2 regions of the Bacillus bruguierae genome follow, and region 2 is predicted to be linked to the other one. Evidence: riboswitches for the same ligand, from Rfam matches in the RefSeq annotation. Region 2 holds a riboswitch; the other holds the start of a gene.
What was found. A riboswitch is a leader RNA that binds a small molecule or an ion and turns the genes downstream of it on or off. The one in region 2 is predicted to bind FMN.
Positions count from the first base shown of each region.

Region 1: it holds a riboswitch for FMN, as region 2 does, so the genes downstream of both, WAZ07_RS05285 (ECF transporter S component) here and ribD (bifunctional diaminohydroxyphosphoribosylaminopyrimidine deaminase/5-amino-6-(5-phosphoribosylamino)uracil reductase RibD) in region 2, are expected to answer to the same signal.

Region 1 is NZ_JBAWSX010000002.1:214,636-230,212, forward strand. Features, by position in the region: gene WAZ07_RS05225 (D-alanyl-D-alanine carboxypeptidase family protein) at 1-948, shown strand, start outside; gene WAZ07_RS05230 (nucleoside recognition domain-containing protein) at 941-1,537, shown strand; gene spmB (spore maturation protein SpmB) at 1,534-2,064, shown strand; gene rluB (23S rRNA pseudouridine(2605) synthase RluB) at 2,355-3,083, shown strand; gene resA (thiol-disulfide oxidoreductase ResA) at 3,516-4,037, shown strand; gene resB (cytochrome c biogenesis protein ResB) at 4,187-5,839, shown strand; gene ccsB (c-type cytochrome biogenesis protein CcsB) at 5,823-6,980, shown strand; gene resD (DNA-binding response regulator ResD) at 7,396-8,112, shown strand; gene WAZ07_RS05265 (ATP-binding protein) at 8,145-9,881, shown strand; gene WAZ07_RS05270 (cob(I)yrinic acid a,c-diamide adenosyltransferase) at 10,205-10,786, shown strand; gene WAZ07_RS05275 (peptidoglycan DD-metalloendopeptidase family protein) at 10,872-11,486, shown strand; gene WAZ07_RS05280 (hypothetical protein) at 11,519-12,205, opposite strand; FMN riboswitch at 12,639-12,775, shown strand; gene WAZ07_RS05285 (ECF transporter S component) at 12,940-13,518, shown strand; gene WAZ07_RS05290 (ferredoxin) at 13,699-13,947, opposite strand; gene WAZ07_RS05295 (YpbB family protein) at 14,174-15,235, shown strand; gene WAZ07_RS05300 (RecQ family ATP-dependent DNA helicase) at 15,225-15,577, shown strand, end outside.
Region 2 is NZ_JBAWSX010000001.1:733,468-749,044, forward strand. Features, by position in the region: gene ribE (riboflavin synthase) at 1-307, opposite strand, end outside; partial or broken gene ribD (bifunctional diaminohydroxyphosphoribosylaminopyrimidine deaminase/5-amino-6-(5-phosphoribosylamino)uracil reductase RibD) at 241-1,400, opposite strand; FMN riboswitch at 1,703-1,846, opposite strand; gene WAZ07_RS03740 (fluoride efflux transporter FluC) at 2,543-2,947, shown strand; gene crcB (fluoride efflux transporter CrcB) at 2,944-3,297, shown strand; gene WAZ07_RS03750 (CDGSH iron-sulfur domain-containing protein) at 3,332-3,535, opposite strand; gene WAZ07_RS03755 (DUF2552 family protein) at 3,679-3,921, shown strand; gene WAZ07_RS03760 (serine hydrolase) at 4,352-5,449, opposite strand; gene WAZ07_RS03765 (DUF4352 domain-containing protein) at 5,874-6,332, shown strand; gene WAZ07_RS03770 (alpha/beta hydrolase) at 6,341-7,264, opposite strand; gene WAZ07_RS03775 (cation:proton antiporter) at 7,615-8,781, shown strand; partial or broken gene WAZ07_RS03780 (LacI family DNA-binding transcriptional regulator) at 8,895-9,839, shown strand; gene WAZ07_RS03785 (alpha/beta fold hydrolase) at 9,983-10,984, opposite strand; gene WAZ07_RS03790 (ribbon-helix-helix domain-containing protein) at 11,163-11,621, shown strand; gene WAZ07_RS03795 (bifunctional metallophosphatase/5'-nucleotidase) at 11,879-13,468, opposite strand; gene WAZ07_RS03800 (DUF3886 domain-containing protein) at 14,072-14,332, shown strand; gene WAZ07_RS03805 (GrpB family protein) at 14,357-14,872, shown strand; gene WAZ07_RS03810 (quinone oxidoreductase family protein) at 14,912-15,577, opposite strand, start outside.

The DNA of each region.
Region 1 (15,577 bases), on a different contig from region 2:
ATTACAAAAATTATGACCGCACTTTTAGCAGCCGAATCAGGAAAAATGAAAGAAAAGGTATCCATTAGTAATACAGCAGTTCGGGTGGAAGGGTCAGCGATTTATTTAAAACCAGGACAGAAAGTACCGTTAGAAGATTTAGTATATGGCTTAATGTTGCGCTCAGGAAATGATGCAGCTCAGGCAATTGCAGAATATGTTGGCGGAAGTATAGATGGATTCGTTTATTTAATGAATGAAAAAGCAGCACAAATTGGAATGAAGGATACACATTTTTCTAATCCACATGGTTTAGACGGAGATGGAACACATTATTCTTCAGCATATGATATGGCACTGTTAACAAGGTATGCCATGGAAAATGAGGCATTTCGTAAAATTTTTGGAACGAAAACGTATCAGTCTGAAGTATGGGACTATCCATGGAAAAATAAACATAAGCTTGTTACTTCTATGTACGAGTATGCAACAGGAGGGAAAACTGGATTTACGAAAAAGGCAGGGCGCACACTTGTAACAACTGCATCAAAGGATGGGCTAGATTTGATTGTTGTAACATTGCAAGCTTCGAGTGATTGGGACGATCATATGTACTTATTTAATGAAGGATTTAAACAATATACAGCAACTACGGTAGTAGCGAAGGGCCCCCTTTCTGAACTGCAAGACAAAAAGTATACAAATCATATATATACGAAAAATGATTTATTAGTGCCACTAACGGAAGACGAAGCTAAAAAGGTTACATTGAAAATTGAATTTGATAAATCGGCCAAGCTGATAGATGGAGAAAAAGTAGGGCGTGCCGTTGCCTATTTAAATGATGAAGAAGTTGGAGAGCGTAACCTTTTTTATAGTAAACGGAAACTTATTGTGACTACAGGTTTGTTTTGGAAAGATTTTAAAGAAGTATTTTCTCACATGTTAGGTGTGGAAATAGATGGTTAATATTATATGGGTTGCGATGGCGGTAATTGGTATTGTATATGCAATGTTTAATGGAACGATGGATGAAGTGAATAAAGCAGTTTTCGAAGGTTCAAAAAATGCCGTAACCATTTGTATCGGATTGATTAGTGTTCTTGTTTTTTGGCTTGGTTTAATGAAAATTGCCGAGGAAGCTGGTCTGCTAAAGAAACTTGTTGCATTGTTTATGCCTCTTGTAAAAAAACTCTTTCCAGAAGTACCGAAGAATCATCCAGCACTAGGTTTTATCTTATCTAATATGATGGCAAATTTTTTTGGGTTAGGAAATGCAGCTACTCCGCTTGGGATTAAAGCAATGGAACATTTAAAAGAGTTAAATGGAGGAAGAGACTCTGCGAGCCGCTCTATGATAACCTTTCTTGCTTTAAATACATCAGCTATTACACTTATTCCCACTACGGTTATTTCGATTCGGATGACATATCACTCTGCAAATCCAACTGAAATTGTAGGCGCAACGTTTATCGCCCAAGTTTTATCTATGATTGGAGCTATTTGGATTGACCGTTATTTTTACCGAAGAAGAAATAGAAAGGGGAAGAAAAAATGAGCGTCGTTAATACGATTTCTTTATGGGTTATTCCATGTGTAATTGGATTTATTCTATTATATGGGACGGCAAAAAAAGTACCGACGTATGAATCATTTGTAGAAGGCGGGAAAGAAGGAATTCAAATTGCTGTATCTATTTTACCGTTCATGGTTGGTATGCTCGTTTCTATTTCAATATTCCGGGCTTCAGGCGCGCTAGATGCAATGATACATGTCATGAAACCAATGTTAGATGCTATCCATGTGCCAGCAGAAATTGTTCCCCTTGCACTTATTCGTCCTATTTCTGGATCAGCAGGGCTAAGTATTACAACGGATTTAATTGCCACATATGGACCAGATTCGTTTATTGGGAGGCTTGCGTCTACGATGCAAGGAAGTACAGATACAACCTTTTATATTTTAACAGTTTATTTTGGAGCGGTTGGGATTCGGAAAATGGGCGATGCCTTAAAGGTGGGATTATTTGCTGATTTAATTGGTATTGTGTGCTCAATTGTATTTGTTTCACTTATGTTTCAGTAATAATGGTTCATTTTTAATTTAAATTAGACTATAATACGGATACAGCCACTATTAAGAATGTGCTTAATAGTGGTTTTTTTATGGATTATTTTTGACAAAACCGTGAACATTTGTTGTAAGCAAAAAGAAGGGAGTAAATCATAATAAAGAGGAAAAATGTATTTTATTCCTTTATTAGCTTATAAAGTTGGCGATGTTGTTTATGGTAAGTAAGGGGAATTGTCAGCAAGGCTAGACAGTTGCCAAGTCCTTCTAATGAAGGTAAGATGAATTTGAGGTGAAGAAACGAAATGGAACGACTACAAAAGGTAATAGCGCAAGCAGGTATTGCATCGAGAAGAAAAGCAGAAGAACTCATTCAACAAGGGAAAGTTAAGGTTAACGGAAAAGTCGTGACCGAACTAGGAACGAAAGTGAGTGCACAAGATAAAGTTGAGGTAAATAATATTCCTCTCGAAAAAGAAACACCTGCTTACTTTTTATTATATAAACCAACCGGTGTTATTTCGAGTGTAACAGATGATAAAGGAAGAAAAGTGGTGACAGATTTCTTTGCGGAAATTCCACAACGTCTTTTTCCAATTGGACGATTAGACTATGATACGTCTGGTTTAATATTGATGACAAATGACGGAGAGTTTGCGAACATTTTAATGCATCCAAAGTATAAGGTTGACAAAACATACGTGGCAAAGGTAAAAGGTCAGCTAACTGGTGAAAAAATCCGCATGTTAGAAAAAGGCGTTATGCTAGAAGAAGGAAAGACAGCGCCTGCCCGTGTGAAAATTCTTTCTTGGGATAAACGTAAAGAGATTGCAATTGTACAATTGACAATTCATGAAGGAAGAAATCGCCAAGTGCGTAGAATGTTTGAAGCAGTTGGATGTAAAGTTATGAAATTAAAGCGTGAGCGTTATGCCTTTTTAGAGTTAGGTAGTTTACGCCCAGGGGATGCAAGAGAATTATCTCCTCATGAAGTAAAACAACTTCGTGCTCTTGCTTCAACGAAACCGAGATAGTACAGAATATAAAAGCTTCTATCAGTAAAGAAATTTTTGCTGATAGAAGTGAATACATATATAAATTCATTTTAATTTTTTGACATCTTTGTCTAGCTCTGCCTCCTAGGCCCTCATGTCTAAGAACCTTCCACACGAGAAGGTAAAAAACACCTTCTGTGTGAAAGAACCTTAGCCAATAGGCCTAAACAATCAGCGTCGCTTTTCCTTATAAGTCGCTGTTATGCAGAAAAATACATGACTGCTACTTGCTTTCTCCCTTTGTTTTACACCTTGCATGTGGCAGGAAAAGGACCTGACCGCTTCTATGCATGGCCAGACCCTCTTGCCTACCTAAAAAGAAGGTTTTATGTCGGTTTTTCAATTGGTATTTTTATAGAAAAGTTTAGTATGTGCTAAACTTCTTTATTTTGTTAAGGAAGGAGAGACACTGTGAAGAAAAATAGACTGTTATTTCGTGTAATTATATTGCTCATATTAGGAGGGGCATTAGGGTTTACGTTATATCAAAACTTTTTTGTTGATAAAGAGAAAGTACAAGTAGGAAAAGAAGCACCAAACTTCGTTGCCACTGATTTAGAAGGTAAAAAGATTACGCTAAAAGAATTGAAAGGAAAAGGGGTTTTCTTAAATTTCTGGGGGACATGGTGTAAGCCTTGTGAGAAAGAAATGCCATATATGAATGAACTGTACCCGAAATATAAGGAAAAAGGTGTTGAAATAGTGGCATTAGATGCAGACGAAACGGAACTTGCGGTGAAAAATTTTGTGAGTGGATATGGACTGAAATTTCCTGTAGCGATTGATAAAGGGCAAGAAATTTTAAATACATATGGTGTAGGGCCACTACCGACAACGTTTTTAATCGATAAGGATGGCAAGGTTATCGAAAAAATTACAGGTACACAATCAAAAGAACAAATGGAAGAATATTTAAAGAAAATTACTCCATAAGTGAGAAGAGTATAGAAAATCTATTCGTGCTCTTCGGTAATCGAGGTGCTGCACATGGATTTTCAGTACCTATCATGAGATTTCTGAGTATTTCGTTAATTACCTTAGAAACATAGATACATAGGAATAAGAAAAAGGCGGTGAAAAATTTGGAACAAATAAAATGTGTTTGTGGTCACGTAAACCCAATTGGTACAATTTTTTGTGAAGCTTGCGGGAAGCCTTTTGAAGATGAACAGGATACAAATTTACTAGATATGCGATATGAGGGAAGTGCACGGCGCTCTCTTACACATACCAAAACAGTAATAGATAAAATTTGGAGCTTTTTTTCCTCCGTAAAAGTTGGAATATGGCTTATTGTAATTACACTTATCGCGTCTGGGATTGGAACGATTTTTCCGCAAGAAATGTATATTCCACCAACCATCACGCCGGGAGAATATTATGAACAGCAATATGGTTTCCTTGGAAAATTATATTATCAATTAGGATTTAATAATCTATATAGTTCCTGGTGGTATATGATTTTAATAGCATCTATTGGGATTTCTCTTGTTATATGTAGTTTAGATCGTGTTGTTCCTTTATATAAAGCGCTGAAAAAACAAAGGGTAACAAGACATCCAAGTTTTTTAAAAAGACAGCGATTATACGGAGTAGCGTTTGCGACAACAGAAGAGATTGCACGTGTGAACGAGAACTTGAAAAAGAAAAAATACAACATTCAAGTGGAAGATGATAACATTCTAGCAGAAAAAGGCCGTTTTTCACGCTGGGGTCCATATGTAAATCATATTGGTCTTATTATTTTCTTATTTGGAACGATGCTGCGTTTTGTCCCTGGTATGTATGTAGATGCATCGCTTTGGCTTCGTGAAGGTGAAACGAAAGAAATTCCTGGAACAGACGGAAAGTACTATTTGAAAAATGAAAAATTTATTAAAGAAGTTTATGATAAAAGTAAAGAAAATGAAGTATTTAATGAGGCGATTGACCGAGTTGGAAATAAAATGATTGCAAAAAATTATCAAACAAATGCCGTGTTGTATAAAGTGGTCGGGAAAAATGTTGCTGGCGAGCAGCCGAAACTTGAGAAAGTGAAAGAGTATAACATTCGGGTAAATGAACCTCTTAAATTTGATGATTATGCTCTGTACCAAGTTGATTTTAAAGAAGGCGAATTTAGTAAAATGTCTTTCTCTTTACAAAAGAAAGATGGCGGACAAAAATGGGGTCCGATTACAGTTGACCTAACAAATCCAAAAGAAACATACGATTTAGGAAATGGATATTCTTTGCATTTGTTAAGTTATTTTCCCGATTTTTACTTTGATGAAAGCGGAAAGCCGAATACAAAAACGAAGCTTCCTAACAATCCTGCTTTTGTCTTTAAAATGTTTACGCCTGAAACGCCGAATGGAGAAGTAAGCTTTGTCGGAATTCGACAAAATATAGAGCCCGAAGGAAACAACTTATACAAAATGTCTTTTGCAGGTGTAGAAATGCGCAATGTTACAGCACTTACTGTTCGGAAAGATTTAACACTTTGGGTTATAGCTTTAGGAGGTTTTATTTTCATGGTCGGTGTTATCCAAGGGATGTATTGGAATCATCGTCGCATTTGGATACAGCGTGTTGATAATGAATGGTGGATTGCTGGTCATACAAATAAAAATTGGTATGGTTTGCGAAAAGAGATCGAAAAAGTGTTAGAAGGAACAAATATTCCGCAGCCAAATGATAGAGTAAATGAGAAAAAATTAGTTAAGGTGGGGAGAGAGTATGGTAGAAATAAGTAGTAATTTCTTATTTACTGCTTTCGTATTATATTTAGTTGCAACACTGTTCTTTGGGGGAGCGATTAAAGAAAAAGGGCGAAAGTGGGCAAACATCGGGATAAGTATTACGATTTTAGGTTTTGCTGCTCAGTCAGTATATTTTGTTACGAGATGGATTGCATCAGGGCATGCACCGGTGAGTAATTTTTTTGAGTTCGGGACATTTTTCGGTATGATGATGGTTGGTGCGTTTATTCTTATTTATTTTATGTATCGGACAAGTATACTTGGCTTATTTGCGCTTCCAGTTGCTATTTTACTAATTGCCTATGCAAGCATGTTTCCAAGAGAAATTACGCCACTTATTCCATCGTTAAAAAGTAACTGGCTACATATTCATGTAACAACAGCAGCGGCTGGACAAGCTATTTTATCGATTAGTTTTATTACGGGGGTTATATATTTACTGAAAAATGTGGACCAGTCCAAAAAAAGCAAGCAAACATTTTGGCTGGAAGCAGTTATTTTTTCGCTTGTTTGTGTAATTGGATTTATAGCAGTGACAACTGCTTTTTCAAGTGTGAAGTATGAAGCGAAGTTCCAATGGATTAATAAAAATGAGCAGCAAGCAGAAATGGTATATAATTTACCTGCTTTAGTCGGTCCCCATGAAGGCAAGTTAGTTACAGTTGAAAAATTTGAACCTGTAATGGAAACGCCGGCTATTATCAATGCGAAAAAATTAAACACAGTGATTTGGTCGATACTTATAGGGACGGGTCTATATATTCTCTTAAGATTGATTTTGAGAAAACGAGTAGCAGCAGCGATTCAACCTGCACTGCAGAAAGTTGATAGTGATTTGCTTGATGAAATCGGCTATCGCTCTGTCGCAATTGGATTCCCAGTCTTTACGTTAGGTGCATTAATCTTTGCGATGATTTGGGCACAAATTGCATGGACGCGTTTTTGGGGCTGGGATCCGAAAGAGGTTTGGGCACTAATTACTTGGCTCTTTTATGCAGCGTTTTTACATTTACGCTTATCGAAAGGGTGGCACGGTGAAAAATCAGCGTGGCTTGCAGTAATTGGCTTTGCAATTATTATGTTTAACTTTGTAGTAGTAAACTTAGTGATTGCAGGTTTGCATTCGTATGCATAACAAAAATTGAAGTTCAACGAATTCTATTGTGCAGTTCATTATTGCGGTATAAAATAGGAAAGTGACTGTCACTTTCCTATTTTAATTTTGTTAATTTCTTTTCTTTTTTGAGAAAAACATGACAAAGTATAGAGTGATTTTGTAAAATAATGTCGAGGACAAATGATATAGTTCAGGAAAAATACATATTTTTGGAAAAAATATGAACATATTTTATTATTTATGTGAAACATAATGCAAAAGTGAACTTTCTAATCGTGACGAGGTTTGTCTGTGAAAAGTTATTTCACTCTAATGAGAAATTACTACTAGCATGTGTCCTATTGATTTAACTAATTCTGATAAGGGAAGTTTCACTTTATTGAAGAAAGGTAGGTGTGAACCGCTGTGACATGTATGTGTACAGCGGATAGCCATGGAAAATGAACTAAAGATTTTAATTGTAGATGACGAAGATCGTATCCGTCGTTTGTTAAAAATGTATTTAGAGAGAGAGCAGTACATCATTGATGAAGCTGACAACGGAGAAACGGCTTTAGAAAAAGCATTGCAAACTGACTATGATCTTATCCTTTTAGATATTATGATGCCTGGAAAAGATGGTATTGAAGTTTGTAAAGGTATTCGTGAGAAAAAGGCAACGCCAATTATTATGCTAACGGCAAAAGGAGAAGAAATAAATCGAGTGCAAGGATTTGAAGTTGGCACAGATGATTATATCGTAAAACCGTTTAGTCCGCGTGAAGTTGTGTTGCGTGTAAAAGCTGTGTTACGTCGTTCAGTTACAACAACATTCTTTACACAAGATACAACAACAAAAGATGTTACTGTATTCCCGCACTTAACAATTGATAATGATGCACATCGTGTTACAGCAGATGGAGAAGAAGTGAATTTAACACCAAAAGAATATGAATTATTACTATTTTTAGCGAAGGCACCTGATAAAGTGTTTGACCGAGAACAATTATTAAAAGAAGTATGGCAGTATGAATTTTTCGGTGATTTACGTACGGTTGATACGCACGTAAAGCGTTTGCGTGAGAAATTAAGTAAAAAATCAGCAAATGCAGCGAAAATGATTGTAACAGTATGGGGTGTTGGTTACAAGTTTGAGGTTGTGAACGATTGATGCTTTGGAAAAGTGTTGTTGGGAAATTATGGATGACAATTTTACTCCTCGTTTCCTTCGTCCTAGGCTTTGTTGCTATTTTACTTTCTCAGTTTTTCGACAATTATTATGTGACGATGGGAGAAACGAGGCTGACGAATGTTGCAACGAGCGTTTCTGAATTAATAGAAGAGGGAGCAGATGAGAAGACGATAGAACATATCGCATATAAATTCGTTGATCCTCTTTCGCGAATTATTGTTGTTAAAGAGGGTGATAAAGTATCTGCTTCTCCGACTCAACGAGGATTGGTAACATTAACACTAGATGATTTAAAAAATGACAAAGAGTTACAAGCGGTATTTACAGAACGTAAAAAGGTACAAAAAATAAAAAGCGTCCCAGATGAAAAAAACAAGAAAAATCATGAAAATGATATTATGGTTGTCGGTGTTCCGTTAAAGTCATCAAAAGATGGTGCAGTTTTTGTATATCAATCGTTACAGGTCCCAAAACAGGGAATAGAAAAATCGACAGATTTTATCTTTTTATCTGCGGGGATTGCAATTATTTTAACAACATTCTTTGCGTTTTTCTTATCAACCCGGATTACAGCACCACTTCGTAAAATGCGTGAAGTAGCTTTTGAAGTAGCGCGCGGGAAATTTGATGCAAAGGTACCAGCGGTTTCACAAGATGAAATAGGTGAATTGGCAACAGCTTTAAATCAAATGGGGAAACAATTGAAGTTTAATATTAATGCCCTGCAGCAAGAAAAAGAACAGCTTTTTAGCATTTTAAGTAGTATGGCCGATGGTGTTATTACGTTAAACCAAGAAGGAGAAGTTGTTGTAATTAATCCGCCAGCAGAGCGTTTCTTACAAGTATGGCATGAAGAAAAAGAGATAGAGTTAAGTGCAAGTTTGCCATCTGAGCTTGTTGAACTGTTCCATTTAGTTGTAGAAAGTGAACAGCAACAAGTTGTGGAAATTAATTTAGAAAAAGGTAATTATGTTGTATTGATGACACCGCTATACAATCAGACAAAGATTCGAGGGGCTGTTGCAGTTCTTCGTGATATGACGGAAGAACGTCGTCTTGAGAAAATGCGGAAAGATTTTATTGCAAACGTATCGCATGAATTACGTACACCGATGGTTATGCTTCAAGGATACAGCGAAGCAATTTTAGATGATATTGTTCAAACGAAAGAAGAAGTACATGAATTTGTGCAAATCATTTATGATGAATCTGTACGATTAGGGCGTCTTGTGAATGAATTATTAGATTTAGCTCGAATGGAGAGCGGTCATGTAGAATTACATATATCAGAGGTAGATGTCGTTCCGTTTGTTGAAAAGATTGCCCGGAAATTCCAAGGGATAGCAAAGGAAAAAGAAGTACAATTGTTAGTTGATTTTCGAACTTCCATAAAGCAGCATTCTTTTGATCCTGATCGAATGGAACAAGTGTTAACAAATTTAATTGATAATGCGTTGAGACATACAAATACCGGCGGTAAAGTATCGCTTATTATTGATGAGAAAAATAACGGAATTGTATTTGAAGTTGCAGATTCTGGGGTTGGTATTCCAGAGGAGGACATTCCGTTCTTATTTGAGCGTTTTTATAAAGCAGATAAAGCTCGTACACGCGGGAAAACAGGTGGTACAGGCTTAGGGCTTGCGATTGCCAAAAACATTGTGCGAGGGCATGAGGGTAAATTAACAGTGTCGAGTGTAGTAGGTGAGGGTACAACATTCTCTGTATATTTGCCGTCAGAAGTATGATGAAAAGCTTATCTTTTTTGATAAGCTTTTTTTATAGCGTGAAACAATGAGTAGTAGGGGCTGAATTCTCTAATGAGTACCAATTAAATTTTTATGGATAAGTATCTGTAGTCTATATAAATCCAAATTAAAAAACGACATAAAACCATCTTTTTTTAGGTGGGCGAGAGAAGCGGTCAGGGCCTTTTCCTGCCACACGCGAAGTTTAAACAAAGGGAGAAAGCGAGTGGAAGCTCCTTTTTTCTGAATAGCAGCAATCTATATGTTGGAAAATCAAAATGGATTCATATAGTAAAAGAGTATATAAGAGAAGGGAGAAAAGTATGAAGCTCTATACAAAAACAGGAGATAAAGGCCGAACAAGTCTTATTGGAGGACGCGTAGATAAAGATGATTTGCGTGTGGAAGCATACGGAACACTTGATGAGGCGAATTCGTTTATTGGGCATGCAATGACACTACTGCAAGATAAATTGTTTCAAGATATTTACCTGGAACTTGAAAAGATTCAGCATGAGTTGTTTGATTGTGGCGGGGATTTAGCGATTGTGAAGAAAAAAAATCCGTATAAAGTAACAGAGGATATCATTACTTTTCTAGAGAAAAGGATTGATGTATATATGAAAGAAGCACCGCCACTGGAGCGCTTTATTTTACCAGGTGGAAGTGAAGGAGCAGCGATTATTCATATCGCTCGTACTGTTACAAGAAGAGCAGAACGGTGTATCGTTTCTTTAAAGAAACAAGATGAGATAAATGAACATGTTTTGCAATATGTAAATCGGTTATCGGATTATTTATTTGCAGTTGCAAGAGTTGTGAATAATCGTTTGAATGTAAAAGATGTAGAATATGAAAGAAGCGCAATTGTATTTCGGGATGAGCAAGAAAAGAAAGAGAAATAGACTCTTTCTTTTTTTGTATACTTTTTTCTATAATTAACCACAATAGAGAAAGTGTGATGGTTATTTAGAAAACGGAGGATTTACAATGAAAGCTTTAAAGGTGATATTGTTTTTCTTTTGTATCTTTTTTATAGGACAAACAGAAGGAGTTGCTGAGGAAAAACAGTGGACGTGGCCGGTAGAGGGACGAATTAGCGATTATTTTGGAACGAGAAATGGAAAGCATTTTGGCATTGATATTGCTGCACCAATAGGTACTTCAATTGCAGCTATGCAAGATGGCATTGTAACAAGATCTTATTTTTCTGATAGTTATGGTCATGTTGTATTTATTAAACATAGAGATTATGAAGCTGTATATGCACATATGAATAAACGACTTGTAAGAGAGGGAGAAGAGATTTTGCAAGGGCAAATAATTGGACAAGTAGGGAATACTGGACAATCTAATGGTGCGCATTTACATTTAGAAATTCATAAAGGGTCTTGGACGATAGCGAAAACACATGCGGTTAATCCGCTGCAAATTCTTGGAGAAAAACAAAATACAGTAGTATCTGCTTCTGTATATGTTGTACAAAAGGGGGATACATTAGTGAGTATTGCTAGGAAGTTTGGCACAACTGTTGGAGAATTGAGAGTAAAAAATCAACTGCAAAAAGATATCATTTATCCGTCGCAAAAATTACATATTAATTGAAAAAAGAGCTAGGAAGCCTAGCTCTTTTGTTGTTACCAAAAAATAAAGAGACAAATAAATCCAGCAATTGCTAAATAGCTATAATAATAAAATACTTTTTCTCTTGTTTTTTCTTCTGTTTTAAAAAGGACAATAGTAGGTTCAATAAGGCCGATAACAAAACAAAGTAGACCGAGCAACATACATCCGAGGGACAGTGAATACAAAGCGACTTGGATGACTTGAAATGGAACGATAACTTTTAATACAAACGCAATGAGTGCAGTATAGAAAATTGTTCCAATATACATATTTAATGTTGTATTAGAGCGATAACCGGGCAGTTTTTTGAAAAATGGTCTAGAAACGATTTCTATTTCTAAAGATGTGTAAGTTTCAATGATTTTTTCTGCCTTCTTTCCCTGGTGAAACAGAGAAAGAATCCAATTCCGTTTTCCTTGAAAGACGAACTGGGTTTTTGTTAAATAATGATCGATTTTGACTTTTCTCCAGCTTTTCCATGGGTGTCGTTCGCAGAGCTTTAGTTTACTGTCTGAATCTTTATCATATTGGTATATGCTAATTCCATGTTCATCAAAGGCAGCATAATATGTATCTCTTGAGAATTTTCCTAAGTCAACAGGACAATAGAACAGTAATTCCTTTTTTAAATAAAAGTATTCTTTGCGAAGATTTTTTTTCATAACTTCTTGAATAGGCTGTTTTTTTTCTTTACTCATGACATTTCCTCCACTGTAAGAAAATGCGGTTTTCTTAACAATATCATATCTTATCACTTTCGTGTACGAATGGCTAGAGAATTGTAAACAAAAAGGAACAAACACGAAAAAATGTTCTTTTTTGTCATATTATTTACTGGTTGTTAGAATGTCATGCAGTTAAGAATGTTTGACTATATAAAGTTTAATAAGAATTATATAAAGTGAAACTTCCGTCAGTGGGGGTCTTACTGCCCGCAAATAGCGGGATAAATAAAAATTAAAAAACCTTGTACTTTTAGATAGGATAGAGTATTTGACCATACATAGAAGCGATCAGGGCCTTTTTCTGCCACATGCAAGGGAAAGTGCTGCACAATGTGAATGAAAAAGAAGCATTTTCATTCACATTGTTTTAAAGTTGTTGTATAATGATGGGGAAAATAGAATATCGGTCTATCTTCGGGGCAGGGTGAAAATCCCGACCGGCGGTGATGAACACATGTATTTGTTCTAAGCCCGCGAGCCGTTAAGGCAGGATTTGGTGCGATTCCAAAGCCGACAGTACAGTCTGGATGGGAGAAGATGGAGGTTCAAGCGTTCAAAAAAGATAAGTATTTGAACGTCTATTTGATGTGCCTAAAATTTCTCCCTTTGCGTTTCAGATGCAAAGGGTTTTTTCATGCTAAAATATTAGGGCATAGCAGAACCTTTCCACTTTCCATGAGATGATCGATGGAAAAGGAGAGAGAAATATGAAACAACAGAAGAGTGTAGTAAAAATGATGAGCGTTGCGATGCTAGGTAGCATTGCGTATTTACTAATGATGCTGGATTTTCCATTTCCAGGATTACCGCCGTTTTTGAAAATTGATTTTAGTGATGTCCCAGCATTAATTGTAGCTATTATTTTTGGGCCGCTTTCAGGGGTAATTGTAGAGGCGATAAAAAACGTTCTGTATTATGGCATCCAAGGAAGTTTGACGGGAGTGCCGGTAGGGGAAATGGCGAATTTTATTGCTGGATGTCTCTTTATTCTTCCGGCATCTATTTTGTTTCGTAAACATCGCACAGTTAAAAGTTTAACAACTGGATTGATGTTAGGAGTAATTTGTATGACTCTTATTATGAGTGTGCTAAATTATTTTATCATTTTACCAGCTTACACTTGGTTCTTAGGTCAACCTGCTATGTCTAGCGGTGCAATGCGTCAAACAATTGTGGCGGCAATTTTACCTTTTAATTTAATTAAAGGAATTATAGTAACAATTGTTTTTGTTCCTTTATTTTCTCGATTAAAAGTATGGGTGTTTGCGAAAATGCAAAATGCATAAATAGAAGATTTTGCATCAGTGGAAATTTTTCTGCTGATGCTTTTTTATCCTGTAAAAGTCTGATTGCCGAGAGGTTTCCATTCATTTGGAAGGGAAATAACAATGATGGAAATTCATTTTTATAAAATAAAAAATACCCCTCAAATAATGAGGGGTATTTTTTGAAGTCAACGATGGAGACTATTCGAATTTTAATGCATCGCCGTCAAATGCTTCATCTGCTACCTTAATAGAATCAGTTGGGCAACCTTCAAATGCATCCATCATATCATCGATTAATACATCTGGAATTTCAACGATACCTTGGTTATCATCTAACGTTACGAATGCAATACCTTCATCATCGTAATCATAAATATCTGGTGCAGCTGCTCCGCAAGCTCCACATGCAATACAAGTATCTTTGTCAACGATTGTATATTTTGCCATCTTTATATTACCTCCTAGAGAATATGTATAAAAAACACTGATAAAAATTCTAATCTTATTGTAAAACGGTTTTTGGAACTTTTCAATATAAAATTATAATGATAATGCTTATCAATTAGATCTGTCAACTAATTTCTTTAGTTATCCATGATGTTTTTAAAATATCTAAATAAGATGCATTTTGTTACAATGGAAGTAGAAGTAGACTGAAAGGGTGGAAGCGGCATTGCAGCTACAATATACCGTACTATACTGTTTAAAACAATTAGAAGGTGAACGAACAGTTTCTTCTATTTATTACCTTTTAAAAGGAAAGCGTTCTTCACAAACATTACAAGATGGGAATATGTTTCACCTTTCCTTTTTATTTGGTGTATATAAATCTTTAAGACGTCATAATTATGATAAACAGATTGAAACATTATTAAACGCACAACTTATTACGTGTGTGCATGAAAATACTTACATTTTAACTGAAGCGGGAGAGAAACAAATAAATGAATGGGAGAAAATATTTTATTTTCCGAAACATTTACATGGCCTGCAATACGGCGAACTTGGAGAGAGTTTTTGGAAAAGATTATCTTTAATTATACAAACTGTATCTAATTTGCAGCAGCAATGTGTGAAATTTCTTCCGATTCAACAAGATACAGAAATTACGATATGGGTAAAACGATTTATTATGAGCTCTTCTGTTTCAAGAGGACATTTAGCAAAGCAGTTATATAAAGAAATAAATTTCATATTAATGAATGTGACTTCTATAGAAGCAACTATTTTTGTGTACCGTCTAACGGGATATCATCGTATTGGTTATACAACAGATCAGCTTGGAGATATGATGAAACAAGATGCGTTTCGCGTATATCTTTTATTTTGGGGAACAATTCATTTCATCATTCAACATGTGCAACATCATAAGCAACAGTTTCCGTTGTTAACACAAATCATTGCGTATCCGAATGAAAAAGCAGATTTATTTAGTATATCCACACAAAAAACGTATCAATTATGGAAACAAGGAAGAACTATGGAAGAAATTGCGAGAATCAGGAAACTAAAGGTTGCAACAATTGAGGATCATATTGTAGAAATTGCATTACGTGAGAAAGAATTTGAAGTAGAGCAATTTATAGAAAAAGAAAAAATGAAGCAAATACAGAACATGATTGAGAAGTTACAAACGCGGAAGCTGCGAATATTAAAACAAGCTGCTGGAGAGCATGTTTCCTATTTTGAGATTCGTCTTGTATTAGCGCGAGTAGGGGGATTACATGAAGCTTGAAAATAGTTTATATCAGTGGTTTGGATACCGAACATTTCGATCAGGGCAAAAGGAAGTTATTGAAGATTTATTAAAGGGAAATTCTGTTGTAGCGATGCTGCCAACCGGTGGCGGGAAATCGCTTTGTTATCAGCTACCAGGTCTTGTACAAGATGGAACGGTACTGATTGTTTCACCGTTATTGTCATTAATGGAAGATCAAGTTACACAATTAAAATATATAGTAAAAAATCAAGTTATTGCTCTTAATAGCTTTCGGACAATGATAGAAAAAAAAGAAGCTATGCGGCGGTTGCATTCCTATAAATTTGTATTTGTATCTCCCGAAATGTTGCAATCAGA
Region 2 (15,577 bases):
CAATGTGTCCTGTAACAAAATGCCCACCGAAGCGGCCGTTTGCACTCATAGCACGCTCTAAATTTACTTTTGAACCGCGGCTAAGTGACTGTAGCGACGTTGCCCGCATCGTCTCGGGCATGACATCAACGGTAAAAGAATAGGGTGTAAAAGAAGTGACAGTTAAACATATCCCGTTTACAGCAATGCTGTCACCTAAGTTTACATCTACTAAAATGATCTGTGCTGAAATTGTCAGTTTCATAGCTTCGCCGGTTTGCTGCATATTAGCGATTGTTCCAAGTTCCTCAACAATTCCTGTAAACATAAGGTACCTCTTTTCTCGGAGTGGCAACTACTTTTATATCATCACCAATTTGTTCCATCGATTGAATATGCAGCGTGAGTGCATCTTCCAGTTGTGTAAAACCATTTCCGCCAAAGCATGTTGGGGCTTCTTTACCACCAATTAGCTTTGGACTAATATAAGTAATCAGTTCCTGAAAACAATTTGCTTCTAAGAAACTTGCATGAACTGTTTGTCCGCCTTCGACAAAGAGAGAAAGAATATTTTTTTCTCCGAGAAGATCGAGCAGTTCGTTTATTTCAATATGATTCGTCTTCATTTGCAATACAGATACCATACCTGATTGGAATTTTGCGATTTTCTCTTTTGAAACGTCATTTCCAACGATAAGCCATGTTGGAGCCTCGCCATCTGTAATTACGTGAGATGAAAGCGGGGTTCGTAAATGTGTATCAAGCACGATGCGAATCGGATTTTTTCCGCCATTTACAATCCGCGTTGTTAAATGCGGATTATCGGTAATAATTGTATTTACACCGACGAGAATGGCATCGTGTGTATGGCGATAACGGTGTACATCAGCACGTGCTTCTTCACCTGTAATCCATTTACTTTCTCCTGTACGAGTAGCAATCTTTCCATCTAAACTCATGGCTGTTTTTAGCGTTACAAATGGGCGCTTTGCTTGCATGTAGTGAAAAAAGTAACAATTTAATTCTTTTGCTTCTTTTTCTAATACACCAATTGTTACGTCAATTCCAGCTTCCTGTAATCGCTTGACACCTTGACCTGAAACGAGTGGGTTGCTATCGAGTACCGCAACAACAACTCGTTTTACATTCTTTGCTATGAGTAAGTCACAGCAAGGAGGTGTTTTTCCGTGATGACTGCACGGCTCTAGCGTTACATATACTGTTGCGCCGTGAGCATTTTCACCAGCCATGCGAAGAGCGTGAACTTCAGCGTGTTCAGTTCCTGCTCGTAAATGGGCCCCTACTCCAATGATATTCCCATCTTTTACAACAACAGCACCGACCATTGGATTAGGACTTGTTTGCCCAGCTGTATTTTTTGCTAATTGCAAAGCAAGTGCCATATATTCTTGATCTGTCATAAACTCACCTCTCCTAAAAAAATCAAAAAACCCCAAGGATTATAATCCTTGGGGTGAGAGAGACGATGTTTCTAGAAATATAAGAAGGATACGAGAGTATGCGAAAGAAACCTAGCGTTGATCGAGATGTTTGCATAGAAAAGAAGCCTAGCAAACATCTATTTTTTACATGCTAGTGTTATTGTATGATTTCAGCAAAAAAAAGAATGGTATATGAAAGACAACATATGTATGTTTAAAAATAAACAGTATATATGTGCATGCTGAAATAAACATAGTATCCTATTATACGTACTAGAAAACATATCCTTCTCCCATCCAGACTATACTGTCGGCCCTAGAGTTTCACTAGATCCACCGTTTTCAACTTGAAAACGGGTCACGGACTTAGAAGTGTGCACTTCATCACCGCCGGTTGGGAATTTCACCCGACCCCGAAGGATGCTGTTTGCTCACATTATAGCACAAAAAAGACAAAAGGCTATAAAAAAATATTTGAATGTGAAGAATTGTATGAAAATAAAGGGGAGCTTAAATCATGCATTAGCGAAGAGAATAAATTTGTTATACTAGTGTAGAAAAATTGTAACTACTCAGTCACTCTATGAAAAACCGATAGAAAAGCATTTTTTTAAGTGGTCGAGAGGGACTGGCTATGTATAGTAGCGGTCAGGGCCTTTTCCTGCCACGCGCAAAGTTTTAAAACAAAGAAAGGCAGCGAGGTGTATGTCCATTTTTACCCCGCTATTCGTGGGCAGTAATACTCCCATCTCAAAATTTGGCGAAAGCCATTGTCCAGCTCCAGTGGCTAGAATGTTCGGTGGCTTCGCTTCTTCCTACGAGGAAAAAAACCTCTACGTCAGAAGCTCCATCCCCCTCACATTCTGAACGAGCCACTTCCGCTTTTCTTAAGAAGTTAGGTGGGAGATAAACTGCTGGCATGTGCCCGATTGGTGAGGGCTGATAATCAGTGGGGGATGAAGAGAACCCCCCACTGATTAAAGTTTCACTTTATCTTCATGGCAGCAATTATAGGTAAGCGTATTTTCGCTGGAATTATACTCCTTACCAAATTTCTAAATGAACTGTATGGCTGAGTAGTTATGAAAAATTTTATATAGCGTCTAAAATGAGGTGAAAGTATGAAGTATATTGCTGTAGGAGTAGGCGGTGTTATTGGAGCTTTAGCTCGCTATGGAGTAGGATTGCTTTTTGAAACAACATCTTTTACTGGTTTTCCATTCGCAACATGGTTAGCTAATATGAGTGGCAGTTTTTTATTAGCATTTTTAACGATGTCTATCTTTCGGATGAAACAAGTTTCACCGCTTATGATAAGTGCTATTGGTACAGGGATAATTGGTTCATATACAACGTTTTCAACGTTTAGTGTGGACACGCTGAAGCTATTGCAGCATGAAGCGTTCAGGATTGCTTTTTTATATGTGAGTGTGAGTATGATAGGGGGATTGCTTTTCTCTTTTGGCGGATTTTATGTTGGGAATATGCTATATGAACGAGGTGTGAGGAAAGAAGGAAACGTATGAATATTTTACTTGTCAGTATCGGTGGCTTTTTCGGTGCAATTGCCCGTTTTTTTATTAGTACGATAGCGAAAGAAAAATATGGGGATTCTTTTCCGTATGGAACATTTTTTATAAATATAATTGGTTCGTTTTTACTCGGTATATTATACGGTGCTGGAGTAGCTAAAATGTGGCTATTGTTATGCGGCACAGGATTTATGGGAGCATTTACGACGTTTTCGACATACCAACTTGAAATGGTACAATTTATACATAAACGAGAAGGGCAGAAAGCATTACTATATTTTGTTATGAGTTATGTAATAGGTATTGCCAGTGCTTTTGCTGGATTTTATATGGGAAGGATGTAAAAACACGCGCACATTTTCTTGTGCGCGTGTTTTTTTATTCCTTCGGTGCACGTACAGCAGATTCAAATTTTCCTTTATGTGAACCATCGCAATACGGCATATTTTTGGATAACCCGCAACGGCATAGTGAAAATGCCGGCTTTGCTGGAAATACATTTCCTTCTGCATCGATTAGTTCCACATCCCCTGTAATGCGGAACGAACCATTATCATTTACTTTAATTTGTACTTTCCCCATTGTTACACCCCCTTACCAAACGCATATGTTTATCATATACTTACTAGAATGACTTGACAATGTTTAGAAACAATGCTTTTTGTGAGAAAATAGAAATGATATAATAAGTCATATACTAAAAATATATTAAGGTGAACATAAATATGAACAAACAATTACGTACATTACAAAACATTGCAACAGAGCGAACGTGGGTATCGTTTTTAAATGATAATCATCCGTACAGCTTACTTCATTGGTCAATTGCTGGTGTGCAACAAGAAGTGAAGGATGTATGGTTATTACAAGATGAAGTGACATTTCAAACAACAGAGTTTCCATCACTTGATGAAGCAGTAAAGTGGATTTCTGAAAATATGGATCAAGTTACAGATGTATTGGCGTAATACAAGCTCGCCATTGTGAATGTAATAAAATTTTTGCTGTTGGTTGAGATAAGAAAAAGGCTAATTCATTTGGAGATGAATTAGCCTTTTTGTATGTAATCATGTGGGGGATTTCATAGCCAGCAAAGACGACCTGAGTAAACAGAAAGGATCGTTTGAAATTATATTGTCATAGTAATGTAGTATGTTTTTATTATTTTGAGAGTAATTATATAAATACATTTTAGTTTTTCGACATATCAGTCTCTGCTCTGCAAAACATGACCTGCAATTGCTTTCTTCTTTTGTTTTAACCTGTGTACGTGGTAGGAAAAGGAACTGACCGCTTCTATGCATGGCCAGATCCCCTTACTCATCTAAAAAGAAAAGGTTTTTTAATTTGTATTTATATAGTTTCGTTAAATTGATAGCGATAAGGTATATCTGTTAATTAATTTAAATCTTTAATTAAGCGGTCTCTGAATTTTTGGTCTTTCAAAATTTTTAATTGGAATTCATTGTAATGCTCACTCAAGTTCATATATTCAGTTTCGGTTAAGTTATTAAACATAAATACTATTTCCGTCATATTTCCATCTTTATCTTTTGCATGAATGGAGTTTGTCAATAGAAATGCTGTTGTTGAACCACCTTTTTGTCCGGCATGTATTAACCACTCCTTGTTAGTTGGGTTTTCCATTAGTGATTCGACAATTTTGTCTAACTCTTTTTGCATATTTGGTGGAAAATAGTCTTTACGATTCAGTCGTTCTATCAATAGTAGATAGTCTTTTGCAGATGCGGCTGGTAAATTATCTGACCAAATTCTTTGAAATTTCATATCGTCAAGGTATGGAATATTACGCTGCTTAAATTCAGTAGGATTTTTCATCCATTGGTGAATCTTAATAGATTCCCTAGAAAATTCTTGTTGTGACATAGCTTTCAGTTTTTTAAAGGTTTCGTCTTCGGTTAAGTTCTCTTCTTTTTTTAAATTGCCAGCAACGTATAAACCAGATACAAGGGGATATATTTCTTGATGGTGAGGCAATTGTAAATTTTTTATCGTTTGATTAATGTTTTCAAGACCTAATTTGTCTATTAAATAGTCGGCATTTGCATTAGAACTAAACTGCAACATCCCTTTTGCAACTTGTTCTAACGTTACTTGATTATTTTGAATAAGGTTTTTTTCTTTTAAATAATGAATCCAATCTGGATGAGCAGAGCCATCTGTATCTTTCACATAATAAGCTTCTAAATCACTTAAAGGAATTTGTTGATCAGCTTTAATTGTTCCTTCTGCAGATTGTTTAGCAAATTCTACAGCAATCATTAGTTTCATCATGCTTGCTAAAGGGATTACCTCATCACAATGTATATTAACTAGATTTTTTCCGTTTCTTTGTAGAATAAAAGATACATTTTTATCTGTCTTATGTGTCTTTAAATACTCCATAACAGGATCATAATTTTCTTTTTGTTTATGTACAATAAAGAAAATGAAAATGATTAGTAATATAATTCCTAGTCTTTTAATGAGTTTCAACTCAACTGCTCCTTCTGTCTGTCTAATTATTTTGTAAACTTTTGTAATATAATTATATCATAAAATTACCTTTTATGACACGTGTTACCAATTTTGTTTTTCTGGAATGAAATTTTACATATCCAAACACCTCGAATGACGAGTAAAGCTGAAGTTATTATTTGTACAAATAAAGTGAAACTTCCATCAGTGGAGGTTTTTTTCATCGCCCACTGATGGAAAGCCCGCCCAATCGGGCTTTTACGGGCAGTTATCCCCCACCTATCTTCTTCGCTTCTCTCTCAATCTTGAGGTGGGGGTCTTACTGCACGTTAATGCGGGATAAAATTTGTATCAGTACCATGGATATTTAATTCCTAATGCATAAAAACATCCAATGTGTGCAACATACAATCGATAGAAACAGCAAAGAAGGTGGAAGTTGTTGTGGAAACGATTATTTATAATAAGTAGTATTATTTTCTTTTGCATAGCTGGATGCAATAGGGAAGAGCAGGCTAATAAATCAAGTGTTAAAGGTATTTTATCCGATCATCAAATAGATTTTGTTATAAAAAATGTAAATCGTGTACCGCATTATGATGTATGGACTGCAAAAAATAATTACACGCTTCTTGTTGTAAACTTTTCTTTAAAGAACAGTAGAAACAAAAGTATTATTGTTAAGCCTTCTCAGTTTAATGTTATTTCGGAAACCGGAAAAATATATGGAGTTGTTCAAACGAAAAGGAATACAAGTGTATTGCATGATAGACAGCTAAAATCATACGATTCATTGCAATCGAGCATTATATTTGAAATACCTAAAGAAGAGATGGCATCTGAATTATTATTTGCTCCTTCTTTTGCTAAAGATAAACCGATTGTTATTTCCTTAAAATAAAAACAGGCTTATGCGAGCCTGTTTTTTGTTTCGTTTACATATGCTGTTAAAAATTGATCAACTGCAGCTTCATATTCTTCTTTATTTTCTGCATACGAACAAGCATGAGCTCCTTTTTCGGCAATAAAGAGTTCTTTTGCTCCGTCTTTTGCTTCATACAATGATTGCGTCATATTGCATAAAATGTAATCATCATCTTTACTGTGGATGAATAATACAGGATTTTTAATATTTTTCACACATTCAATTGGCGAAACTTCCCGAATCGTATAACCATCACGTACTTTTAAAAATGCATTAGCCATTGGTAAAAGTGGCCATTTTGGTAAATGAAACTCAACTTTTAAACGGTGATGAAGCTGTTCGTAAAAATCAGAGAACGGACAGTCAGCAATGTAAAAATCAGCACCGTCCTCAACCATACCTGCATATTGCAGGAGCGTTGCTGCTCCCATAGATTCACCATGAATACCAAGTGTAATATTTGAACCGAATCGTTGTTTGAGCCAATCCACTACCGTTTTTAAATCGTGTTTTTCGTAATAACCATAACTTGTTGTTTTGCCGCCTGTTTGGCCGTGGCGGCGATGATCATAAATAAACACGTTGAATCCTCTGTTTAAAAATAAATTTGCATACTTAATAGAATTTATTTTGTTGACGGTGACGCCGTGACAAAAAATCATGAACTTATTTGAATGGCTAACAGGAATATAGTAACCATGGATGTTATAACCAAATTGAGAAGAGAGGTATACTTCTTCTTTCTGTAGAGCTTCAAAATCCTCCAAGCGAAAATGTTGTTTTGTTTCACGTTCTAAAATTTCTTCTTCTGTTTTTTTCTTTAAATACATGACTTTATTCGTAAAGAACATGCCAATTCCAATAAGAGTACCGATTATCGATAGTAATGCTGTCCAAAACGCTTTCATATTCTATCCTCCATATAGTACATATGATAATTACATTGTATCATAACCATATGAAAAGGTGAGAGCAGCAAGGGTGGTAGGAATTCACAATATAAAGAGGAAATATTGACTATGATAGAGATATAATCTTACTTAAAATTAAGTTTGAAAATTTTTTTTGTAAGATTAATAAGGGGTCTGACTAAGAAAAATATCTATGTTTTATAAATAGGAAGTTTTTTTATAACAAGAAATTATTGGGAAAAAATACACATAATAATTGCGTAAAGGTATGGATTTGATAATTTCACAGACTAGTATAAATCATATATAATTATTCAAATGAGTAAAATAGGAAAAGGAGAGATGAGATGATATTTTTCTTTCAATTAGCAGTAATTTTGCTAAGTACAAAGCTTGCAGGTGACTTAAGTGTCAGATTAGGGCAACCATCTGTACTTGGTAAGCTTATTGTTGGTATTATAATTGGTCCAGCGGTACTAGGATTAATTGATAATACGGATTTACTAAAGCAGTTAAGTGAGGTTGGGGTTATTCTCCTCATGTTTATGGCTGGATTAGAAACGGACTTAAAGGAACTGAATGAAAATCGCAATTCTTCTTTCGCAGTAGCAGTTGGTGGAATTATTTTGCCGTTTCTAGGCGGCTATGTTGCCGGTCTTATTATGGGAATGGAGCAAGCAAATGCAGTATTTTTAGGCTTACTTCTTTGTGCAACTAGCGTTAGCATCTCTGTGCAAACGCTTCGAGATTTAGGGAAAATGAAAACGCGCGAAAGTACAACAATGCTTGGCGCCGCTGTATTTGATGATATCCTTGTTGTTATTTTACTTGCATTTGCAATGAGCTTCTTAGGTGCAGATGATGTGAATTTAACAATGGTTATTTTGAAAAAGGTTGTTTTCTTCGCAGCTATAATCTTAATCGGATGGAAAGGCGTTCCGATGATTATGCGCTGGCTTTCTCCGCTTCGCGTGTCAGAATCTATTATTAGCGCAGCCCTTATTATTTGTTTTTCTTTTGCTTATTTCGGAGAATTATTAGGAATAGCGGGAATTATCGGAGCGTTTGCGGCAGGGATTGCTATCTCTCAAACAGATTATAAACATGAAGTTGAGAAGAAAGTTGAACCAATTGCATATGCAATGTTTGTTCCTATTTTCTTTGTAAGTATTGGGATGAATATTACGTTTGCAGGAATTGGAGATCAAATTTGGTTTATTGCCATTTTAACAGTAATTGCTGTGTTAACAAAATTAATTGGTTGTGGTCTTGGAGCGCGGATGACGGGCTTTAATTTACAGTCTTCTACAATCATTGGTTCTGGAATGGTTTCGCGTGGTGAAGTAGCGCTGATTATTGCTGGACAAGGTCTTACGTCAGGATTATTAGCAAAAGATTATTTTACAGCAATCGTTATTGTTGTTATTTTGACAACGATGATTACACCACCAATGTTGAAGAAAACATTTGCGATAAAAGACAAACAATTGAAAGAGGAAAGAAGTGCTCTGTAAGCACTTCTTTTTTATGTAACAATTTTCAGAAATATAAAACAATAACCTTGACGTGGTGGTCAATTTGTTTTACGTTAAAATTGTAAACCATTTCCATGCTGAGGGGTGAAGATGTGGCAACGATACGTGATGTTGCAAAGTTGGCAGGAGTTTCAGTCGCGACAGTTTCACGAGTGTTAAATGAAAAAGGATATGTCCATGAAGATACGGTAAAACAAGTGAAGAGTGCAATTGAGGAGTTGTAATATAAACCAAATGCGGTAGCCAAAGCTTTATTTAAAAAGTCTTCCACCATGATTGCTTTACTTGTATCTGACTTACAAGACCCAGCATCCTTATCCTTTCTTACGGTTATTGAAGAAGAAGCTTATAAAGAAGGGTATCAAATCGTGATATGTAATGTGAAACGTAAGCGTGGTTACATGGATATATTGGAACAAAATAATATTGCTGGTATTCTTATGACACGTGATGTATATGAAGGGTTACAAAAAGAAAGAGTATCAGTTCCATTTGTAATTGTAGATTCAATCGAGGAAATGGCTTCGCAGTACTATAATGGAGCAATGCGAGCTGTTTCGTTTCTAGAAGAGAAAGGATGTCACTTTCTTGCTTATATTCATGAAGAACCAAGTAATGAAGCGATAGAAGAACATTTCACTGGTTTTTTAGACGCGGTTTGGAAGAAAAAGATATCTTATCGAGTGATAGAAACGCATAGAAGAGAGACAGATTTAGAACAAATAGCTGCAGAGGTATTGAGAAAACATCCATATATAGATGGAATCGTTACTTGTAGTGATACTGTCGGAATTGATTTTATCCGTGCTGCGCAAAAATTACATATCTCCATTCCAGAACGTTTACAGGTTATTGGTTTGAACGGAACTGTGCAAGGAGAGTGGTCTACGCCGTCTTTAACGACAATTGTGCAGCCGATAACAAGTATAGGGAAAGTTGCTATTCATAAATTAATCGCAAAAATAAAAAAAGCGGAATATAACCAAGATATAGAGAAGTTAGATTTCATTCTAATTGAGAGAGAGTCAACCAAATGAAAAGGGCGTGAGAACACGCACCTTTTCTATTTCGCTACTTGTAGGCAGTAAGAGTTCGATTGATAGAAGTTTCACTTTGAACAAGAAACATGCTTCATGCAGTGCACAATCCTTTTTATAAAATATAGAAAAAGTCGAAGTATTCAAGGGTGCAGTAAGAAGTGTTCTTGTTTAATTTCGAGTAACGTTTCCGTAAAACGTTCATGTTCTTCAAAGTGTGGAGAATGGGCTGAGTTAGGAAACCAAATCATTTTTTTGATAGGCGCGTTCAGAACATCGCAATATTGTTGTACAAGTGCATAAGGTGTTTGATAGTCATAGCGTCCGGAACAAAAATAGACAGGAAACGAGACGCTTGGAATTTGTGAAAAGAAATCAATTGTTAACATTTCTCTCCATAATTCTCCGGATTTTATATTTCCACTAAAAAATTTTATCCAATCTATCCATGAGTATTCAGATGAAAAAAATCCTTTTCGAATGAACGAAAAAAATGTCCCATTTTGAATAGCACCCCCAAAGATACCAAGCCATTTCCTTTGAATAAGTAATCGTTTTTTATCTAGAAATGGTGGTTTTCCAAGTTTTTTTAAAGAAGCGAGTGCCTGGTCATGTCCGTGCTGTTTTGCGGATTGAATTAAATGTTCAAAAAGTAATTTCTCGTTTTGTTTCATATGCACAATTTGACCAACTCCAATATAGGCTTCGATGGATTGGGGAGATTGCCGTGCAGCAGATAATCCAATGATACTCCCCCAGGAATGCCCAACAAGAAATAACTTCTTTTTTTGAAACTTGTTTAGAAGATAGTCAATTAGTTTATGTGTATCCAAAATAAATTGCTCAATTGTTAGCGGTTCTTTGAAATCTCGCCATGAAAAGGATTTTCCTGCTCCGCGTTGATCCCAGTTGACAACAATAAAATGTTTCTCAAGTTCTTTTTGGAAATGGCGTGTAAAGCCAATATGAGCCATTCCTGGTCCACCGTGTAAACATAATAAAAGCGGTTGTTTGAGATCTTGCCCACGAATGAGCAACGATTGTTTGCGATTGTTTATAAGAACATTTTCAATTGTAGCAATGCTATTTGAAATCAATTGCTTATTTTTATCGTAAAAAGAGGGAGTGCTGCTGCGACTGAACATGAGAGAGACCTCCTTTTGAGCGCAATATAGTGAACGGTGTCGTTTTTTTCATCATATACTAAATATACTAATAAGAAATCATTGTATCATAACATAATAACTTTATCCCGCACGAATGAGCAGTAAGATGCTTAAAGATAGAAGTTTCACGTTATGTTTAAGGGAGAGGAGGGAGGAGGTGGAGATTGGTGAAATTATTGATCGTTTAAATAATCATGAACCGATAGCAATTGTTGCGAAACGACTAGAAATGAGTCCATATACACTATCAAAAAAATTACGATTGCTCGGATATGAATATGATAATGAACAGAAAAAAAGGATGTTTGTTGGGAAGGGAGCAGAGCCTCGTCATTTACAATTAAAAGAAGCTGTGAGCATACAACAGGAAAAAATAGATTATCAACGTCTCATTTATGAGCAATTGCAAAATATTTATAAGTTGTTGCAAAAACAGGAGTATGGAATGTGTATTACTTCTATCCAACAAGGAGAGAAAAAAAAACGTACGTTTTCTCTTTCAAAGCAAATATTAGAACAGTTAGATTGTTTTTCTGTTAGAAATGGTGTGCACAAGTCAAAAATTGTTGAAATTGCGCTGGAAGAATATTTAAAAAGATATCGTGAAAAAGAATAAAAGCGGGATTTCCCGCTTTTATTCCACTATATAAATCCATTTTCATTTTTCGACATATGAGTGGCTGCTATACAGAATGCATGCTCCCTTTGTTTTAAACCTCGCATGTGGCAGGAAAAGGTCCTGACCGCTTCTATGCACGGCCAGATGCTCTCGTCCTCCCTAAAAAGAAAGGGGTTTTTATGTCGCTTTTTTAAAATTTATATATTATAGGTAATAAGGTTTGAAAAAGACTCTAAATCTGTATTTTATAATGACTAATTTATTTTTTGAATACGACCATCAATTTTTGCTTCAATTGGTGATTTTGCTTGTTTCACATAATTTACTAGTACATCTAAATCATTCGGGCCTGCCTCTGCATTTTTTCCATTTCTAAATGAAACAAAACCGTCCCCGCCAGAAGCTAAAAAGGCATTTGCCACGACAGTATATGTTTGCGAATCAACGAGGGATTCACCGTTTGATAGACGTACATCAACGACTTTTTCACCAACTGCTTTATTATCATCCCATTTATATGTGATGCCGGAAATTTGGAGCATACGTGTTTTATCTTTTTGCCACTGCTGATTTAAAATGTCACGAATATCTTTTCCAGTCAATGTTGACTTTATTAATTGATTGCCAAAAGGTTGAATGCCATATAATTCTCCCCACGTAATATCTCCTGCGTCTAAATCGTTGCGAATGCCACCAGGATTCATAAGAGCAATTTGTCCATTCATCGCACTGCGCTGTGCATCAGCAATTAAGTTACCGAGCGTTGATTCTCCAGCAGGTGATTGTTTTCTGTCTAAAGCAGTTGCAGATTTGCCGACAACTTCATTTACAAGAGGAGCAACTTTTTCTTTATATTGTTCGACTTTTTTCTGAATTTGTGAATCTGGTTGTATGCCGTCGCGGAATGTTGGAACAATTTCAGCCTTTTTCTCTACAATATCTTTTGTTTTCTTGTCAATTTTTAAATCAACATCTGCGAAAGCAGCACCGTACGAATAAGCTTGTACAAGAAGTTTCCCATTTACAGTTCCATTTACATATGCGTGGTTATGCCCGCCAAAAATGACATCGACTTCTGAATCGGTATTTTGGGCTAAGCGAATGAGATCCCCATCTGTAATTCCTTTATCATCCGTTGTACCAGGATTGTGTGCTAGTACAACAATTGATTTTACGCCTAATCGTTTTAATTGCTCGGCAGATTTGTTAATTGCTTCTACTTCATCTGTGAACTGTACATTTTCAATCATTTTTGGCATAACGACGTTTGGCGTTTCTGTTGTGACAACACCAATAAAACCGACTGGAACGCCTTGTACCATTTTAACTGTAAATGGTGGTAAGAATAAGCGTCCTGTTGTCTTATTATAGACGTTAGCTGCAACGTAAGGGAACTGAGCGCCTTTAAAGTTTCCTGTTTTCTCGTGATACCCACCGTAAATAAGGCGACGCATTTCATTTATACCTTCATCAAATTCATGGTTTCCAAGTGTGCCAACATCAAAGCCAAGATCATTGAGGATCTCAATTGTTGGCTCATCTTGTAATAAAGCAGAAATTGGTGGACTTCCTCCAACTACATCTCCGGCATGAACAAGTAATGTATTTGGGTTTTGCTTTTCGCGATCACGCAAATATGTAGCTAAGTAATCGACACCACCCGCATCCTTATTGTTTATTTTTGTTACTGTGTTTAATTGACCGTGGAAGTCATTAATGCCCAGCATTTGAACATCAATGTAACGATTTTCTTGTGCTGGTGTAGAAATTGGTGGTGCTGCAAAGACGCTTGAGAATGTAACTGTGCTTAAAACAGCAACTGCAGGTATAATTTTTTTCCACATGTTTTTGTTTCTCCCCCTTTTATATAAATCTGACATCATACGACACAATTTTAATAGATTACGAGAAAACAATCTATAAAAAAATTGCTGTTTTAAAAGAATTCACAAAAAAAACTTTTATTTTTATATAGAAAATAAATAATTAATTGAAAGCGGTTAACTCTATAAACCTATTTGGAGTGTTCAATATATATAAATCCAAATTAAAAACCTGACATAAACCCTTTTTCTTTTTAGATGGTCGAGAGCATCTGGCCATGCGTAGAGGCGGTCAGGGCCTTTTTCTTCCACGTGCGAAGTTCAAACAAAGAGAGAAAGAAAGTGGCAGGTTATTTTTTGTTCAGCATAGCGGCGACTTGTGTGTTGGAAAGTAATTTGGATTTATATATATAAATCCAAATTAAAAATCTGACATAAACCCCTTTTCGTTTTAGATGGTCTCGCCCCTCCTAAAACGAAAAGAGGTTTTTATGTCGTTTTTCACCTCGCTTGTATATAGAGAAAGCTAGGATTTGTGTAGCAAAATAGCGAAACTATCCTTTTGGTTGCTGCTAATTCACAATTTCTACTATAATAAAGAAAAAAGTAAAAGGTGATTTGATTATGGCAAAGAAAAAACAAAAGCGTACGCAGAACCAAACACCAATGAAGATGGAAAAAGAAGCAATAACAATTGGAGATCAATTGAATGAAACTCTAATGAAGCAACTAAAAGGTAAGCAGAAAGAGTTAAAAGAGCAAGAAGAACAGAAAAAAGAAATGGAATTAGAGAGAAAGCGCAAAGAACAGCGTGAACGGGAAAAAAATAAATCATTTGAAGAATTATTAAGTGAAAGTAGTTTGTCATGGAAAGACTTTAAGTAAGAAACGAGTATAAGAGGGATGGGCATGAGAAAAGTGGAAGTAGTACCCTATGAAAATCATTGGGCAGAAAAGTTTCAGAAAGAAGCGAAACGTTTAAAGGAAGCAATGCCAGAACATGTGAAAGTTCACCATATTGGCAGTACATCTGTGCCAGGGTTAGCGGCAAAACCGATTATTGATATGATTATGGAAGTTGCAAATATTGATAAAGTGGATAGTTGGAATGATATCTTCCAAAAACTCGGTTATACATCAAAAGGTGAAAATGGTATTTCGGGACGGCGTTTCTACATATACGGTACAGAAGAAAAGCGAAGTTATCATTTACATGTATATGAAACAGGTAACCAAGAAATTATGCGTCATCTCTCTTTTCGTGATTATATGATGGAGCATTGTGAAGAGGCAGAAGCATATGCAACGTTAAAGCAAGAGCTTGCGAAACAATTTACATATGATATCGAGCAGTATATTGAAGGAAAAGATGCATTTGTTCGTGAGAGGGAACAAAGAGCGATAGAGTGGATGAAGAAAAAATAACGTGCCATATAGATGTGGCACGTTATTTTTATCATTGTTTTACGGAAGTAATAAAATTTTCCCTGTGCTTTTTCTACTTTCTAAATGATGGTGTGCTTTTGCACCTTCACTTAATGGAAATGTAGTTGGTTTAGATAACTTAATCTTTCCTTGTTGAATCCACGTGAATAGCTCGTTAGAACGAATAGCGCGTTCTTTCAGAGAAGTGAGTACATTCCATAAATCCCCGCCAGTTAGCGTCTTAGATGTATCCATAAGCATGCGCGGGTCTACAGGCGCTGGATCGCCTCCTGCCATTCCGTAAAAAACAACGGTTCCTCCAATGCGTGTTGCTTCAAAGCTATCCGTCAACGTAGAACCAACAGATTCATATACGACATCTACACCTTTTCCGTTAGTCGTATGCATGATTTTCTGTTTCCAATCATCCTCATACAAAAAGGTCCAGTCTGCACCAACTGCTTCAGCAGTTTTTGCTTTTTGAATAGAAGAAGTAAGTGCAATCACTTTGCCACCTAATAACTTTATAATTTGTACAAGAAGTTGCCCAACACCACCGGCAGCAGCGTGTACGAGTACAATATCTCCTTCTTTTACCGTATAGCTATCGCGGGTTAAATAGTGAGCTGTTAAACCTTGTAGTAAAATAGAAGCAGCAGTTTCATGTGAAATATGATGAGGAAGTGGAATTGCCTTCTCTACTGG